One region of the Dehalobacter sp. TeCB1 genome, then DNA from elsewhere that is predicted to be linked to it. Evidence: riboswitches for the same ligand, from Rfam matches in the RefSeq annotation. Region 1 holds a riboswitch; each other region holds the start of a gene.

Region 1 (4,407 bases):
GGCTGAAGGACCTGAAGCCGACCCTGGCTGCGATGAACCTGCGGGAATATCACCGGAATATCCGCCGGATTATCAAGGACTTTGATCATATTGAAATCTCCAATGTCAAAAAACCAAAGGTTGGAGTGGTTGGCGAGATCCTCGTCAAATTTCATCCATTTGCCAATAACTTTATTGTCGATGTCCTGGAAAAGGAAGGCGCCGAAGCCGTTCTGCCGGACCTGATGGATTTCTTTATGTACTGTGCGTATGGAACGATATTCAGAAGAAAAGAACTCGCTGGCTCACTGAAAAGCGAGCTTATCAGCCGCTATATTATCTGGCGGTTGGAAAACTACCGCCGGGTAATGAAACGCACTCTGGCGAAGAGCAACCGTTTCCATCCTCCCAAATCGATTTATGAGTTGGCCGATATGGCCGGCAAAATCATGCATCTCGGACATCAGACCGGCGAAGGCTGGTTCCTGACCGCGGAAATGCTGGAACTGATAGAAAGCGGAGCAACAAACGTCACCTGTCTGCAGCCGTTTGCCTGCCTGCCAAATCATATCACGGGTAAAGGGATGGTCCGCGAACTTAAACGGCGCTACCCGCTGGCGAATATTGTGCCAATCGATTACGATCCGGGTGCCAGCCAGGTGAATCAGATCAACAGAATTAAACTGATGCTTTCAGTCGCTTTCAAAAATATGGAAAAGGCGGCAGCAGTCAATAATGCCAATACAAACAATAGAAATAAAATGAATAACAACGCCGGGCAAATGCAATCTGCACCCGGCGAGGGAGCGGCAGCTTTGCATAACACTGAAGAAGGTACAGAGCAGTCGTATTCCGAACAGAAGATTATATAACAAAAAACCTCTTCAGTATTGTAGGCTGAAGAAGTTTTGAATATTTATTGAAGTAGATTAGGAATACTAAATGAGTCCGTTATTCTATTTCATCTGCTGTTTGGCATAGGCGATCATTTTTTTGACCATCTGGCCGCCGATCGGGCCTCCTTCCAGACCATTCTGTCTGGCAGTAACATCGCCTTTATAGTGATCGTTATTTTCCCTTACAAAATCAAGATGGCCGATTTCAGCCGCAGCCTCCATTTTTAGATTCTGCAGCAGCTTTTTTTTGCTTTCATTTGTTTTGCTCATTTTTTTTCACCTCCATCAATATTATTAACACTTTTGAAAAAAATCTTCATTGTAAATAATCCAATATCAGAGAGATTTAACCTTCAAGTTTTTGATTGCAAATGTTTGGAGCAAACATAGTGACTGGAGTTGGAGAAAACATGCTGCAGATCAAAGTTCTAGCGGTAGGGAAAATCAAAGAAAAATATTTAAAAGAAGGGCTGAAGGAATACGCCAAGCGTCTTGGCGCGTACATCCGGCTTGAGATGATTGAAGTTGAGGACGAACCATGCCCCGAAAGGGCATCAGCTGCCGACGAAGCAAGAGTAAAACAGAAAGAAGCTGAAAAGGTTCTTAAATTAATTTCACCTCAGGATTATGTGGTTTTGCTGGATCTTCTGGGAAAGGAACTTTCTTCACCCGAACTTGCCGTTTTGTTTGATGAAAAAGGGCTTTCAGGCCAGAGCCGGATCACTTTTGTGATTGGCGGATCTCTTGGTACGGCAGATGAAATCCGAAAACGCGCCGATTACCGGTGGTCGTTCTCGAAGCTTACCTTTCCGCACCAGATGATCAGGCTTATCCTGCTGGAGCAGATTTACCGGGCGTGCAAGATCAGCAAAGGGGAACCCTACCACAAATAGAATTGATGGAGGTAAAGATACTTCAATTAATATGTTCAAGGCTAAAGTAAAAATAATATTGATTCCTTGTCGAAAGAGCGATATAATGAATCAGGATTAAAACTGAATAGGCAGAACAGGTGTTGAATGAAGCTGATAAGCGTACCATTCAATGAATAAGGAAAGTCGGGTAGAAGCCCGCGCGGTCACGCCGCTGTGAAAGTGGAGTTCTTCAGGTATACCACTGGGAAACTGGGAAGGTCTGAAGATCGATGATGCTTAAGCCAGAAGACCTACCTGTTTTAGTGTCTCACCATATACTCTACGAGTGATAGAGAGGGGGATGTTATGTGCAAGACTACCGAGGAAAACTTCCTAGCATATGAGCCTCTCGACGTAAGATGTTGAGAGGTTTTTTGTTTCATATCTTATATAGGAGAGTTTGACGATGATAAATAAAAAGATTTGGATAATGGGTCTCGTACTTATGTTTATGTTCTTGCCCCAGCAGACATATGCCATGCATATCATGGAGGGCTTCCTTCCTGCGGGTTGGTGTATTACCTGGGGTGCTTTGGCAATACCTTTTGTTCTGGCAGGTTTTTTTTCTATCAGAAGAACTGTTGGAGAGCATCCCAAAACATTAATGCTTTTGGCGATGGCAGGCGCCTTTGCTTTTGTTTTGTCTTCCCTGAAGATTCCTTCCGTTACAGGAAGCAGTTCGCATCCTACGGGGGTTGGCTTTGGCGCTATCTTGTTCGGACCAACCGCAATGGCCGTAATTGGCCTGATCATACTGCTGTTTCAGGCTGTTTTACTGGCTCATGGCGGATTGACAACATTGGGAGCAAATACTTTTTCGATGGGCATTGTGGGGCCGCTGGTGGCTTTTGCTACATACAAAATTGTGAAGAAAGCAAATGGACCGCAGTGGCTTGCCGTGTTTCTCGCTGCCGCACTTGGGGATTTATTAACTTACGTCACGACATCGGTGCAGCTTGCACTGGCGTTTCCTGCTGGAACAGGCGGCGCTATGGCATCACTTACCAAGTTTTTAGGTATTTTTGCCTTAACGCAAGTACCATTGGCGATCAGTGAAGGTATTTTGACAGTGCTAATATTTAAGGCGATTTCATCCTATGCCGGGGATGAGCTTAAAGACTTAAAAATACTTTCAAAGGGGGTCTGAAAATGTCTGTAGAAACGATGAAACCGAAGAATAAAAATCGGGTTATCATCACAAATATTATTTTAATTACGATTGTCATAGCGCTTGCTGTTGTACCCCTCATTGTGCAAAAAAATGCGGAATTTGCTGGAGCTGACAGCCAAGCTGAACAAGCTATAACAGAACTTAACGGGAATTACCAGCCCTGGTTCTCACCGATTTGGGAGCCGCCCAGCGGAGAAATTGAAAGCTTGTTGTTTGCGCTTCAGGCAGCTGTCGGAGCAGGTGTTTTGGGCTACGGGTTAGGTTATCTGCGGGGTCGTAAGAAAAAGGAAGAACCGGTAAACAATGATTTACATCGATAAATACGCTTATTTATCCAAGCTTAAACAAACAAATCCATTGCAAAAGCTAGTCTTAGCCGTTTCGGTTTTGGGGGTCTGTCTCTGGGCTGATTCCGTTGCGGTGTCAATCTTGACGCTCCTGATCATGGGGTGGTATACCGTTTGCAAAGGTGGTACCCCTGTTGGAATTTTTATTAGACTGATGCTTGTCCCGCTTTCCTTTTTAGTGATCGGCGTTTTAACCATTGCGGTCAATGTTTCAGGGGACAAAGATGTTTTTGTATTCTCTGTATATGCATTTGGCATGTATATCGGGGTGTCGCAGTCCGGTATTCTAAGTGCGGCAAATCTGTTTTTTAAAGCGCTTGGCGCGGTTTCCTGTCTGTATTATTTATCGCTGAGTACACCAATGGTAGACCTGTTGGCAGTTCTTCGGAAGCTTAAAGTTCCAAGACTGATGGTTGAATTGATGGGACTGATCTACCGGTTTATTTTTGTATTTTTGGAAATGGCAGACACCATGTTTACGGCACAGAATTCCCGCTTGGGCTATGCGGGGCTTTCTTCCGGATACCGTTCATTGGCGGCTCTGGCTTCGTCACTTTTTATCCGGTCTTATCAGAGGGCGGATGAACTGTATATTGCGCTTGAAGCCAGGGGATATGACGGTGAGCTCAGTGTGATCCATGAGCAGGCGGAGACTCATTGGACAGAATATATTCCGATTGTGCTGATTAACCTATTCCTGATTGCAGTTGCGCTGTTTTCCAAACAATTGACAGGAGGCTTGCTATAATGGCCGAAAATGGCTTGATTGAAAATGTGGAGGCTAAAAATATCTTGGAAGTCAGAAATCTCCACTACATCTACAGTGATGGAACCCAGGCCTTAAAGGCCCTGTCACTCGGGATTAAACAGGGGAAAACGACGGCAGTCCTCGGAAGCAACGGTGCTGGAAAATCAACGTTGCTGCTTTCCTTTAACGGCATCAATAAGCCTTCAGGCGGCGAAGTTCTATTCAAGGGCCTGCCGCTGGATTATTCAGTAAAAGGTCTCAAACAGCTTCGAAAATCTGTTGGCATTGTTTTTCAGGATCCGGACAAGCAGTTGTTTTCAGCCAGTGTCTATCAGGATATCTCCTTCGGCGC
Region 2 (4,407 bases), on a different contig from region 1:
TACCAATGCAATCATCCCAATTTCCTGGATCAGATTCTGCGAAAGTAAAGCTGTAAGGATCAGTGTTAAACACCATACCAATTTCGTGCGCGGATCAATTTTTTCAATGAAGGCCATTAGCAATGCCCTCCTTCTGAAAATCTAACCCGATGTCCTTCAATGTTTTTTCAAAAGAACCAATTTCTTGGGTCGGAATATCCAATACCAGACGGTGCTTATGCATCGCCACAATACGATTGGTATATTGTTTTGCCAAACCCAGGTCATGGGTAACGAGAATAACCGTTTTACCTTGTTGCTGAAATGCAGAAAGCAGCTCCATAATCAGGGCACTTTGTTCTTCATCTAAGCCTGAGGTCGGTTCATCAGCTATGATAATCTCAGGATCTCCTACTAAAACAGAGGCAATTGCCAGTTTCTGACGCTGGCAGCGGCTGAGCCTGTGAGGATGGATATCGGCGTATGCTAACAGCCCGACTTCAGCTAGAATTCCATTTACCTTCTCTTCAATTTCCCCTTCCGGCAGTTTTCTTTTTCTTAAAATAAATGCTACCTCGTCTTTTACTGTGTTTGCAAAGATTTGAAGATCAGGGTTTTGAAACAGAAAACCTATTTGACTGCGTATGGTTGCTAAATTTCTTTTGGTTAGGGGTTTGCCAAATATTTGAATCGCACCCGCATCCGGGACAAGCAAACCTTCTATTAACTTTAAGAGCGTCGTTTTCCCTGAACCATTGAGTCCAATCAACCCAATAAAATCACCGTGATTAATCGCCAAATCAATTTTTTCACATCCCTTAAAATCCCCTTTATAGGTAAAGGTTAGATCCTTCACTTCAATTATTGTTTCATCTGTTGCTGTAATATTTTTTGCTGGGCTGATTTTTTTATTTAACCGTTCTAGATAGTCATCAGGGCTGCATTCTTCTTGAATGGCTCCTTCAGCCATGATAAGAATACGATTGGTATAAGGGAGAATATCGCAGGCCCGGTCCATCACCATAATCACGGTAACTCCTTTTTCTCTGTTTAAATAAGCGATATGAGAATAGAGGTCTTGTTTTCCCTTTCCGTCTAATTCTGCGGTGGGCTGATCTAAAACAAGAATGGGAGTTTCCATCGCTAGAACACTTGCCAATACCACTCTTTGGGCTTGGCCGCCGGACAGTCCATCCGTATTTCTTTGTTCAAAACCCTCCAGTCCAACGAATTGTAAAGTTTTTTTGACTCTATGCTTAATTTCCTCCCAAGGAAGTTCCATATTGGCAATACCGAAAGCAACTTCTTCTTCTACCGTGATACTGACAATCTGATTTTGCGGCTCCTGCATCATATAGCCGATGTGATCGCACATTTTTGCTAAGGGGATTTCATTAATGTTTTTCCCCATCACCTTAATGGTGCCGTTTAACTGTCCATTGAAAAATTGAGGCGCTGCTCCGGTGATGCTATGGAGCAACATCGATTTGCCCGATGCAGCTTCCCCTGTAATGGCAATGAAATCTCCTTTATTAATGGTTAAGTCGATATCTTTTAATACTTTTTTTGTTTCCGGTGGAAAAGTAAGAGCTTCTATTTTAAGCTGTACCACAGGTTCCATAGGATGAAAACCTCCATATTAAATGCAATAAATACAAAGTCATGACCACCCGTAAAACGGGTGGCATGCTCTAGCCCTATAAGGGCTTATTGCAAGCCTGCACCTAAAAGTGCTGGCTTGCACTTCGTTCAAGCCATTCAGCATTTATTACCTGGCTAACCCCTGAAGGGGTCTTCTAACTCTTTGACACTTACCTTATCATTTATCTGATCATGCAGTTCCTGTTCTCTTACATATTTTGCTATGGTCGCTTCATTTAGTCCCACAGTACTGACATAGTACCCGGTTGCCCAGAAATGGCGATTGCCAAACTTATATTTCAAATTGGCATGCCGATCAAATATCATCATTGCGCTTTTTCCCTTCAAATACCCCATGAAACTTGATACGCTCATCTTCGGCGGAATTGATACAAGCAGGTGGATATGATCGGGCATTGCATGCCCTTCGATTATCTCTACACCTTTATATTTACAAAGCTCCTTTATTATCTGCGTTATATCTGACTTGATCTGCTTATATATTACCTGCCTCCTATACTTTGGTGTAAATACTATGTGGTATTTACACATCCATTTTGTGTGTGCTAAACTTTTATCCATAGAAATTCCCCTTCCTTTTGCTTTTTGATGGCTTGAACATTCATCATTATAGCGGAAGGTGAATTTCTTTTTTATAATTCTTTGTCTCCACCCGTGTAACGGGTGGTTTTGTGTTCAAAACGTCTACGTTTTGAACTTGCTGAAGCATTAATAAAAAAGTTTCAGTTTGAGGGACTCTAATCCCTCAAACTGAAACTTTACCGTCGCTTCATTACGTATCTTTATTGGCAGGTCTTCTGACTCATAGTTTTAACCGACTTCTGTGCCTTCCCAATTTCTCAGTGGCATTGTACAGTCATCACAACTATTTACAGCGGTGGGTCCGTCCAGGATTTGCACCTGATTCCCTATTCTTCTCCATAAGAGACACCAAAAAGAATATATGATTATTACGTATTATTCTAAATGAAATTGGAGAAAAGTCAAGAGAAAAGATGGTGCAGATTTTAACATTTGCAGCCAGAACCGCATTTCCCAGATGAACAGGCTTTACCACCTTTGACTCCATAGGCATTAACCGTTGTAAACCGCTGAGTTATATTATCATCAGTGCACTGCGGACATATTTGTTTGTCTCTTGAACTTACACTACAAAAAATTGAAAACTTGTGACCACACTTTTCGCAAATAAAGTCATAAGTTGGCATTTAATAACCTCCTAAAATATCATTTCTTCATCAATAATAAATTCATTTAGTCTAAATTGTAGATCTTTAAATATGTTTCTGCCAGTTTTTTAGGCGGCTATAATCCTGTATAATGATCCCTCCATATATTGGCCGTATAATGTTCTCAGATTTTAAGTCGCGAAATAATTTTGACACCGTTACTCTTGTTGTATCTGCAAGTTCAGCCAAATCTTGTTGATTGATAAACAGTTGCATCCCTTGTTGATCTGCAAGTGCACACAAAGTTTCGATAATTCTATGGTCTACTTTGTAAGTGTAATGTTTTTGCAGCCGACTTATGTGGTTATTACTTTTCATTGAAAGGTCGTAGAGCAACTCTTCAGTAAGCGTAAAATCAGACTTCATCAAACTTTTCATTTCCTGAATTGAAATTGCAGCTGCTACTGTGTCTTCTACAGCCGTAAATGAACCGAGAGGGGGAATACCGGTAAACAATGGAGCAATCATAAATAAATTATTTGCACCCAATACATCAATGAGAACCTCATTGCCTTCTTCGTCAACTTTCGAATATTCAACCGTCCCTGTAAAAATATATAATAGTTTCTCAATAGTGATGCCTTGTTTAATAATAATGCTTCCTTTGGGATATAACAATCTTTCTCTATGCGCAAAAACTTTCTTCCATCCATCTATTGGCGACCGGAATAATTTTGTGTGTTTCAGCCACGGTAGATCATTATCACTCATGATTACACTCCCTTGTACTTAGCCTTATACTTAGACTAATTAATATGTGAAAATGTAATTATGTTGTTTCCTTGTCTACCTAAATCTCCTGATAATTAGAGATATAGGCAGACAGAACTACCCTCATTTAATTATTTATTATTTTTTCTTCGTGGATACTGTATGCAGATAATGAACATGCTTTTTTTGCGTTATTTAATTCAACGCTGATGAATAGTTATAAAAGTTGTTTTATGTTGCTAAATAGTAAGACCATAACTAAAAATAAGATTGTCGCTGTCAAAGTACAGAAAAATACTTCCTTAGAGCCAAGGTTCCTCATAGTGTCCTTCCTTTATTCGTTAGAATACCTTGTTCCTGTTTCTTTTGGAAAAGGGAATTTACGAACCGTCTTGCTTTAATGATGATTTCATTGATCACCCCGACCGGACAAAAGTATAAACACCAAAATCTTCTGATAAACAGCGATACAACCAGGATAATGCTGAGCAGTATCCATTGCACACTCACACCCTGAAATCCGAACAGGACTCCAAAGGGCTCATAACTGCCACCTACACTCGGTGATTTAAAGAAAAAGCTTAAAATCAGCACGATCCAAACTAACATGTATTTAATTTTTTGCAGCCATGTTCCTATATTATGATTACATTTTAGTTTTCCGCCTCCGATTTTTGCCAGTATTTCCTGAATTCCTCCAAAAGGACATAACCAATAACAGTATAGATTCTTCCCGTTTAAGAAAATAATTAATGGAATCCCGACGATCAAAATATACCAAAAAAGATTTTGTTTAAAAGCTGGGAAGAATCCCATTAATCCGCTG
Region 3 (4,407 bases), on a different contig from region 1:
CTCTATGTAGTATTTACCAGATCAGAAGATTCAAAACATATTGCCAAAATCACCCGCAGAACCAGTTGCATTAATTATATTAAAGTGATATCATAATCATATCAATTAAATGTATGATCCAGTTGTTTGATCCAGTTCGATCAGACTGGATTTTTCTCCAAGAAAGGATGATAAACTATGATCGAAAAAAAAGTATGGAAAATTAACGGGTTCTTAGGCATTCTCATTTTTTTAGCCCTTTTAGCTGCAACAGTATTTAATGTTATCGCCTCAGTCAAAGAAACAGGATTCACGAATATCGTACTGGCAGCCATTCTGCTTCTTCTGGCACTGATTGTGTCAACCGGCATCCAGGTTGTCCAGCCAAATCAAGCCAAAGTACTGACATTCTTCGGCAGCTATATTGGCAGCATTCGCGAACCTGGCATCTGGATGACGGTTCCGTTCGTTGCAGCAAAAAAGATTTCTCTAAAAGTCCGCAACTTCAACAGTGAGCGTTTGAAAGTCAATGATGTCGACGGCAATCCGATTGAAATTGCTGCGGTTGTCGTAATCAAAGTGGTTGACTCTGCTAAAGCTGTATTTGATGTGGACAATTATGAGCAGTTTGTAGAAATCCAAAGTGAGACAGCATTGCGCCATGTTGCAACCAAATATCCTTATGACAATTATGAAGAAGGTGACGTTTCCTTAAGGGGCAACACCGAGGAAGTAGCCGAAGAAATTGCGAAGGAACTTCAGGAGCGCCTTACACTTGCCGGCGTGGAAGTAATTGAAGCCCGCCTGACCCACCTGGCCTATGCCACCGAGATTGCGAGCGCCATGCTTCAGAGGCAACAGGCCAACGCAATCCTGGCCGCCCGTCAGAAAATTGTGGAAGGTGCTGTCGGAATGGCCCAGATGGCCATTCAGCAGTTGGAAAACAGCGGGACAATCGAACTTGACGACGAACGCAAGATGGCAATGATCAACAACCTACTTGTCGCAATTGTCTCCGACCGTTCAGCCCAGCCAGTACTCAATACCGGCACCCTGTATTAAAAAGCATTGGCAGGAGCAGGATAATGGCAGACAAGAAGAACTTTCCGCTGCGTATCGATCCAAAGCTATTCAGCATTATTGAAGAATGGGCGTCCGACGAATTTCGGAGCGTCAACGCTCACATTGAATATCTCCTGCGGGAAAGCGTCCGAAAAGCCGGAAGGATTCCTAAAAAAAATTCAGATTGACAAAAAGGGCCTTCTATGCAATATTGTTAGCGTAGGGAAATGAGAAATGAATGATTAATCCCAGGTGCCTCAGGATGAGGATAATAGGGAAGACCGGGAAACCGGCGCGGACCCACCACTGTATGCGGAGACGAATTCCGAATGCCACTGGATATGATCTGGGAAGGCCGGGAGGAGAATGACCCGTAAGCCAGGAGACCTGCCTAGGATTGGGAAGATGATGTAATGGTAAGAACACTTCCTTCAATGATTAAATGACTTAGAATGGGAAAGTCTCTTAGAATATAAGAGACTTTTGTTTTGTTTTATTTAAAAAGAATCGAAACAAAGGAGAAATGATTATGAAGAAGAAACCAATTGCACTGCTGTTGATTCTGCCCCTGGTGCTTACCCTGGCCCTTGGACTGGCCACAGGCTGTTCAACGCAAAATGAGCAGGCCTTGAAGGGAAAAACGTTTACAGACACGATGGGCAGACAGATCACCCTTGACGCGTACCCCCAGAAAATTATTTCTTTGGCCCCTGCTATTACTGAAATACTTTTTGCCATTGGCCTTGATCAGGAAATTATCGGTGTAACCGATTACTGTGATTATCCCGAGCAAGCGTTGACTAAAGAAAAAATGGGCGGATTTAAGAACCCGAATCTGGAAACGATTGTCGCTGCCGAGCCTGATATGGTCTTTATTGCAGCCGGCGTGCAGGAAGATGTCATCAAGAAGCTTGAAGAGCTGAAGGTGACGGTTGTTGTACTCGATGCCGATACGATCGATCAGGTTATCAGCAATATCGAATTGGCTGGTTCTTTGACTGGTAAGGAAGCAGAAGCCAAGAAAGTCACTGCAGATATGAGAACCAGAATGACAAATATAACCTCCAAACTCAAAGACATCGCCAAACCAACTGTATTTGTGGAAATTTGGGACGATCCTCTGATGTCGGCCGGTTCAACCAGTTTTGTCAATAACCTTATCGAAGTTGCCGGAGGCGTCAATATTGCTGCCGGCAATACTGAAAAATTTTATAATTACAGCATGGAAAGTCTGCTCCAAGCCGATCCGGATTATTACATCATCAATACTCATGCCCATACCCCAGCTGATATCCAAAACAGAACCGGCTATGAAGTCTTAAGTGCGGTGAAAGACAACAAGGTATATGCTGTCGACGACAACCTGATCAGCCGCTCAGGCCCAAGAGTCATTGACGGTCTGGAGCAAATCGCAAAAATTATTCATCCTGAAATTTTTGGAAATTAATGGTGCTATTGATCATGGATGTTTTAAAAAACCGGAAAAGTTGGAAGTACCTGCTGATCTGCTTCACCTTGTTTTTGATTGCTGTGGGCATTTTTTGCACAACGGTTGGCTCAGCAGATATTTCGTTTAAAGAGAGCGCCGGAATTATCATGAGCAAAGTACCTTTATTGAATCACTGGTTTCATGCTGAAGACTATCCCCATGTCCATCAAACGATTATCTGGTCTCTGCGTGTTCCGAGAATCATTCTGGCAGCTTTGGTTGGCGGAGCTCTGGGCGTCATCGGAGGTACCCTGCAGGGTTTTTTCAAAAACCCGATGGCCGATCCTTACGTAATGGGTGTATCCTCCGGAGCAGGTTTGGGTGCGACGATCGCCATCATTACCGGAGCAGGCGGTTTCCTGGGCATGATCGAAATTCCTGTTTTCAGTTTTATCGGTGCTTTTCTGACAACCTGGATCGTCTACTCCCTAGCCAAAGTCGGGAAAAAAGTCGTTGTCACGACACTTCTGCTGGCAGGGGTCGCACTCAGTGCGTTTCTGTCAGCAGTCATGTCTTTTCTGATGGTTTTGAATACGGATGATATCGATAAAATTTATCTATGGCTCATGGGCAGTTTTGCCAACAAGAGCTGGGAGCATATCCAACTTGCCGCGCCGTTTATCATTATTGGCGTGATTGTCTTATTCACTTTAGCGAAGGAAATGAATGCAATGGTATTCGGCGACAGTGCCGCCCAGCATCTTGGCATCAATCTTGGGAAACTGCAAATCATTCTGCTGATGGCCACCTCCCTGACAACAGCGGGAGCCGTGGCATCCTGCGGCTCCATTGGTTTTGTCGGACTAATCGTTCCACATATTGTCAGGATTATGGTCGGTCCGGATCACCGGGTCCTGCTTCCACTCTCCTTTCTTGTGGGCGGGACCTTTTTGGTGATTACCGATACGATTGCCAGGACATGCCTGGGCTCACAGGAAATCCCTGTTGGTGTCATCACTGCGCTTTTTGGTGGACCCTTCTTCATCTATCTGCTGAAGAAAAAGAAAGAGAGAGTAATATAAGTGGATTCTTTAATCATTGCCAGCAACCTTACATTCGCCTATGGCAGTAAAAATATTCTGGAAGACTTAAGCCTGGAAATCAGCAAGGGCAGCTTTGTATCCATCATCGGCCCCAACGGGTCCGGCAAGTCTACCCTGCTGAAAAATATTACCGCAGAAATTACTCCCCAGAAGGGGGCCGTCCTGCTCGATGATCAGGATATTTTTAAGATTAAGAAAAAAGATCTTGCCAAAACGATTGCAGTCGTCCCCCAGGATACCGGAGGGGATTTTGCTTTTTCTGTCATGGAGACGGTACTGATGGGCAGAATGCCTCATCAAAAGCGATTTGAGGGCGATTCTGAAAAGGATGTGGAGATTGCTCAATGGGCGATGGAGCTGACAAACGTCTGGCACCTGAAGGACCGCTCTGTGAACGAACTAAGCGGAGGCGAGCGGCAAAGAGTCATTGTGGCCAGAGCCTTAACTCAGGAACCCAAAGTCCTGCTGCTCGATGAACCCACCTCTCATTTAGATATCCAGCACCAATATGAATTGCTGGAACTTCTGGATCGTTTGAATAAAACCAAAAGCCTGACCGTAATCGCTGTTTTGCACGATCTTAACCTTGCTGCCCAGTTCAGCCATAAAATCATTCTTCTCGATAAAGGCAGAATTGTGGCTTATGGCAGTCCTGTTGAAGTGCTGACAGCCCAGAAGATCCGGGACAGCTACCATATCGAAGTTGCGATTACGACGAATGAAATCACCGGACGCTTTAATATTATTCCGTTAAGTAAAAAGAAGGACCGGAGTGAGGCTGCCAGGGATGTACGTATCCATTTACTCTGCGGCGGCGGAAGCGGTGTCTATCTG
Region 4 (4,407 bases), on a different contig from region 1:
AATAATTCATTAAAAATTTTGGATAAAAAGAAAGGTGACGCTAATGAATAGTAAAAGAATAATGATGATCGCAAGCATTACGTTGATGCTGATCTTATTGCCTCAAAACGTTTTCGCCATGCATATTATGGAAGGTTTTTTGCCCCCGGTTTGGTGTATTTCCTGGGGTGTCCTGACAATCCCGTTTTTAGCTTATGGTTTGTATTCCCTGCGTAAGTTGACGACAGAATCTTCAAAAGTGAAGTTACTGCTGGCGATGGCCGGTGCGTTTGTCTTTGTCTTATCCTCTCTGAAAATACCCTCCGTTACCGGAAGCTGTTCACATCCCACCGGAACAGGGTTAGGCGCAATTTTATTCGGTCCGGCGATCATGAGTATCCTTGGCATCATTGTTTTATTATTCCAGGCTATTTTGCTGGCCCATGGAGGGCTTACGACTCTGGGAGCGAATACATTTTCCATGGCGGTTGTTGGTCCGTTTGTAGCCTTTGCTGTTTATCTTATTGTGCTCAAAGCAAAAGGACCCCGGTCACTGGCAATCTTCTTAGCGGCAACACTTGGGGATTTAGCTACCTATATTACAACATCAATTCAGCTGGCACTTGCTTTTCCTGACCCAACGGGAGGGATTACAGTTTCTGCAGCTAAATTTTTGGGTATTTTTGCTGTTACCCAAATCCCCTTGGCAATCAGTGAAGGAATACTGACTGTGATTATCTTCAATGCAATTATGAATTACCTTAAAGGCGATGAACTTCAATCCTTAAAAATATTTTCCAAGGGGGCCGCACGATGAATAATACTTATGATAAACAGGGCAATAAAAAAAGAATTACTACCAATCTTATCTTGATTGTTATTGTTATCCTGCTGGCTGTCATTCCGCTTATTATCGCTAAAGATGCGGAATTCGGCGGAGCGGATGGCCAAGCCGAAACTGCGATTACCGAGATTAACCCTGAATACAACCCCTGGTTTTCTTCAATTTTTGAGCCTCCCAGCGGTGAAATTGAAAGCTTGTTGTTTGCTCTGCAAGCAGCGTTAGGTTCCGGCATTCTCTTTTATGGACTGGGTTACCTGAAAGGGCGCAGTAAAAAAGAAGAGAACAGAAATAAAGCTTAGTGGCAACATCGTAAAGTATGAGTATTCTGCGTAAGAATATAAGCAAAATTCGTATGAAATAAGGAAAAAAGCATGATAAATATTGACAATTACGCCTATGCTTCAAAACTGAAACGTAAAAATCCGATGGAAAAAGTTGCCTTTGCTTTGTTGACCCTGGGTGTCTGTCTTTGGGGGAATTCCATCCTGCTCTCGCTTGTAGTTTTACTGATCATGACGTGGTTGTCCGTCAGGAAGGGTGGGATCCCGCTCCGCTTTTTTCTTAAACTGATGCTCCTGCCGATGTCATTCTTAATCTTGGGAGTGCTTATGATAGCCTTTCAAATCTCAAATGATCCCCAGCAGTTTGTTATGTCTGTGCCGGTGTTCGGTACATTTTTAGGATTTTCTAAAATCGGTATAGAGACAGCCGCACAGCTATTCTTCAGGGCCTTAGGAGCGGTATCCTGCTTATATTATTTGTCCCTGAATACGCCGATGGTTGACCTCCTATCTGTACTGCGGAAGCTGAAATGTCCTAAAATTCTGGTGGAATTGATGAGTTTAATTTATCGGTTTATTTTTGTATTGATGGAAACAGCGGAGACAATGTATACGGCTCAAAATTCCCGCTTAGGTTATTCCAGCCTGAAAGCGGGGTATCATTCGTTGGGGGCTCTGGCATCAACTCTTTTTATCCGGGCCTACAAACGCTCGGATGAGATTTTTACGGCGATGGAAGCCAGGGGATATGACGGGGATATTGAAGTATTGGAAGAACTGGCTCCTTTCTCTTGGCAGGGTTTCTTACCAGCAGTATTGATAAATATGATTTTGATCGGTTCCGTATTGTTGGGAAGGCAGTATATAGGGGGATTGCTTTGATGAATTCGGAATGTCCATTTGAGGCTTCCGCGCATCGGACACTTGATGAAAATACTGAAATAAAAAGTCATTACATGTTCTAACTAACTGAATACTGACAAAGCTCAGGTACCAAAGTCCGAGGATTTTGGTTGAAAAGGGAAGCAGGTGCAAATCCTGCACGGTCCCGCCGCTGTAATGGGGAAATGTTTCATGAATGCCACTGGTTTATTCCGGGAAGGCGTGAAACATTGATGATCCGGAGTCAGAAGACCTGCCTGAGTAGTTTACTTCAACTCTGCGAAAGACAGAGGAGGTGCTGTATGTTAAACATCATATATTTTACTAAATATATTGTTGACACCTCTTGACGTGAAGTTGAGAGGTGTTTTTGTTAAAGGATAAAGATGGAGGAATTTTCATGATTAAGTATCAAAAGAATTTTTTTATTGTCGTCATACTGATTATGATTTGTTCGCTGATAGTGGCAGGCTGTTCCGCCGGAAGCCAGGAAAGCAATAAGCCCTTAACCGGCAAAGAGGTCAGTTTAAGTTATACAAACGCATTTAAGATTGCTGATTATGGCAACAATATCAAGCTGTTGACGGATGCGGAAAACAATCAGTTCCTGCTGGTGCCGGAAGGAGTGAAGACACCTAAAATACCGGAGGCCGCAGGGGCGACGGTTATCAATACACCGCTGAAAAAGGTAGTTTACTGTTCGACCACACAGGTAGGCTTGCTTCAGGCAATATTCTCAGACAAGGACTGGGACAGTATTGCCGCCGTCACTACAGATACAGCAGAATGGTATGTTGATGAAGTGAAAACGCGCATGGAGAATGGAACGATTCAATATGTCGGCACAGGGGGCATGGCAGATCCGGATTTTGAAAAGATCCAAGCACTGAACCCCGATATGGTCTTTGTCTATACCGGAGATTACGGACTGCAGAAAACGCTCGCCAAAATGAAGGAACTTCATATCCCCTGCGTGGTCGTCAATGATTATACGGAACCTACGGATATGGGACGTCTGGAATGGCTGAAATTTTTAGGCGCGTTCTACAACAAGGACCAGAAAGCCGCCGGCTTTATTGAAGAGAAAGCGGCGATGCTGCAGGAAATCACAGCTGCCGTTAAAGATAAGCCGAGTCCAAAAGTTGTCTATGGCATGGTCTACGATGGCAAGGTGTATATTACCGACGGCGGATCCTATGTGGCAAAACAAATAAAGGAAGCCGGGGGAGATTATGTATTTGCGAATGTTAACCCGGATAAAACCGGCAGTTCCCAAATTTCCATGGAAGAATTCTATGAGAAAGGCAAGGATGCGGACGTATTTATTTATTCCTCAATGGTTGCCTATATGCCCTCCGTCGAGAGCCTGCTAAAGGCCGAACCGTTATTAAAAGATTTTAAAGCTGTCAAGAACGGAAAAGTGTATTGCTTCGCTCCTTGGTACTACATGTCGATTAACAAAACGATTGAAGGCGTGAAAGATATGGCCTCGCTCTTCCATGAAGGACTTTACCCGGAATGGAAACTTGTCATGTTCCAACAGCTGCCGGGAAAATAGAACATGGAACAAAAGCGTGTCAAACCAACCTTGTTTTGACTGCAAGACTTGTTTGAGCGGTGCAATCATAACATGTACAGCGGAGGAAAAAATGAAAATTCATACTTTATCGACTGGGGATGAAGTCCACAGGTATCAAAAGAGCATCATCATTCCGTTCCAAGAGGACCGCAAGGTGCTAAGCACCTCCGTTCTAAACGGAGGATACAGCGAAAAGCTCAAAGCGGCCTTCAACCACGATTCCAATCCGGGAGAAGGGATGACCTGCTCGCTTAGGACAGATTCCTACCTGAACGACCTGAAGCTGCTTGCCGCAGAGATCGGCCTCGATCCGGAAACGGTGACGGGCATTTCCACCGCCGCGTCGATGGATAATGTTTCGATCAAAACGGTTTCTTATGATAATCTCACGGTGACCGCCATTGTCACCGGAGGAGTGGAAGTCAACGGCGGGAGGGTCGGAGACCCGGCATCTTACCATGAAGCTCAGGGCAAAACCGTCATGACAAAGGAAGGAACCATCAATATTATCCTGAATATCGATGCGGATTTACTCCCAGGTACGTTGACCCGCGCTTTGGTAACCTGCACGGAGGCCAAAACGGCCGCCTTGCAGGAGCTGATGGCGGGAAGCAATTACTCCCGGGGGTTAGCGACAGGTTCAGGAACAGACGGTACGATTATCATTGCCAACAGCCAATCCGATTTAAAACTGACCTATGCGGGCAAACACAGCAAGCTGGGTGAACTGATCGGCTTAGCGGTGAAGCCGGCCGTCAAAGAGGCGCTGTTTTTGCAGACCGGTTTATGTCCAAAAAGCCAGCACAGTATGCTGCGACGCTTGAAACGCTTTGGCATCACGG

What was found. Region 1 has a riboswitch for cobalamin ahead of A7D23_RS03250 (energy-coupling factor ABC transporter permease). Riboswitches for the same ligand answer to the same signal wherever they lie in the genome.
Region 2: it holds a riboswitch for cobalamin, as region 1 does, so the genes downstream of both, tnpA (IS200/IS605 family transposase) here and A7D23_RS03250 (energy-coupling factor ABC transporter permease) in region 1, are expected to answer to the same signal.
Region 3: it holds a riboswitch for cobalamin, as region 1 does, so the genes downstream of both, A7D23_RS07670 (cobalamin-binding protein) here and A7D23_RS03250 (energy-coupling factor ABC transporter permease) in region 1, are expected to answer to the same signal.
Region 4: it holds a riboswitch for cobalamin, as region 1 does, so the genes downstream of both, A7D23_RS08555 (ABC transporter substrate-binding protein) here and A7D23_RS03250 (energy-coupling factor ABC transporter permease) in region 1, are expected to answer to the same signal.

The regions. Positions count from the first base shown of each region.
Region 1 covers NZ_MCHF01000010.1:135,166-139,572, reverse strand. The annotation lists gene A7D23_RS03265 (2-hydroxyacyl-CoA dehydratase) at 1-851, shown strand, start outside; gene A7D23_RS03260 (alpha/beta-type small acid-soluble spore protein) at 936-1,145, opposite strand; gene rlmH (23S rRNA (pseudouridine(1915)-N(3))-methyltransferase RlmH) at 1,289-1,768, shown strand; cobalamin riboswitch at 1,869-2,063, shown strand; gene A7D23_RS03250 (energy-coupling factor ABC transporter permease) at 2,196-2,936, shown strand; gene A7D23_RS03245 (energy-coupling factor ABC transporter substrate-binding protein) at 2,939-3,280, shown strand; gene cbiQ (cobalt ECF transporter T component CbiQ) at 3,264-4,055, shown strand; gene A7D23_RS03235 (ATP-binding cassette domain-containing protein) at 4,055-4,407, shown strand, end outside.
Region 2 covers NZ_MCHF01000067.1:18,961-23,367, reverse strand. The annotation lists gene A7D23_RS14530 (energy-coupling factor transporter transmembrane component T) at 1-117, opposite strand, end outside; gene A7D23_RS14525 (energy-coupling factor transporter ATPase) at 104-1,600, opposite strand; gene tnpA (IS200/IS605 family transposase) at 1,756-2,202, opposite strand; cobalamin riboswitch at 2,411-2,591, opposite strand; gene A7D23_RS15750 (zinc ribbon domain-containing protein) at 2,649-2,849, opposite strand; gene A7D23_RS14515 (Crp/Fnr family transcriptional regulator) at 2,916-3,581, opposite strand; gene A7D23_RS14510 (4Fe-4S binding protein) at 3,900-4,407, opposite strand, start outside.
Region 3 covers NZ_MCHF01000026.1:37,975-42,381, forward strand. The annotation lists gene A7D23_RS07660 (SPFH domain-containing protein) at 178-1,041, shown strand; gene A7D23_RS07665 (hypothetical protein) at 1,065-1,229, shown strand; cobalamin riboswitch at 1,275-1,451, shown strand; gene A7D23_RS07670 (cobalamin-binding protein) at 1,571-2,488, shown strand; gene A7D23_RS07675 (iron chelate uptake ABC transporter family permease subunit) at 2,503-3,552, shown strand; gene A7D23_RS07680 (heme ABC transporter ATP-binding protein) at 3,553-4,407, shown strand, end outside.
Region 4 covers NZ_MCHF01000030.1:1,367-5,773, forward strand. The annotation lists gene A7D23_RS08535 (precorrin-6A/cobalt-precorrin-6A reductase) at 1-5, shown strand, start outside; gene A7D23_RS08540 (energy-coupling factor ABC transporter permease) at 44-796, shown strand; gene A7D23_RS08545 (energy-coupling factor ABC transporter substrate-binding protein) at 793-1,122, shown strand; gene cbiQ (cobalt ECF transporter T component CbiQ) at 1,195-1,986, shown strand; cobalamin riboswitch at 2,076-2,262, shown strand; gene A7D23_RS08555 (ABC transporter substrate-binding protein) at 2,387-3,544, shown strand; gene A7D23_RS08560 (adenosylcobinamide amidohydrolase) at 3,636-4,407, shown strand, end outside.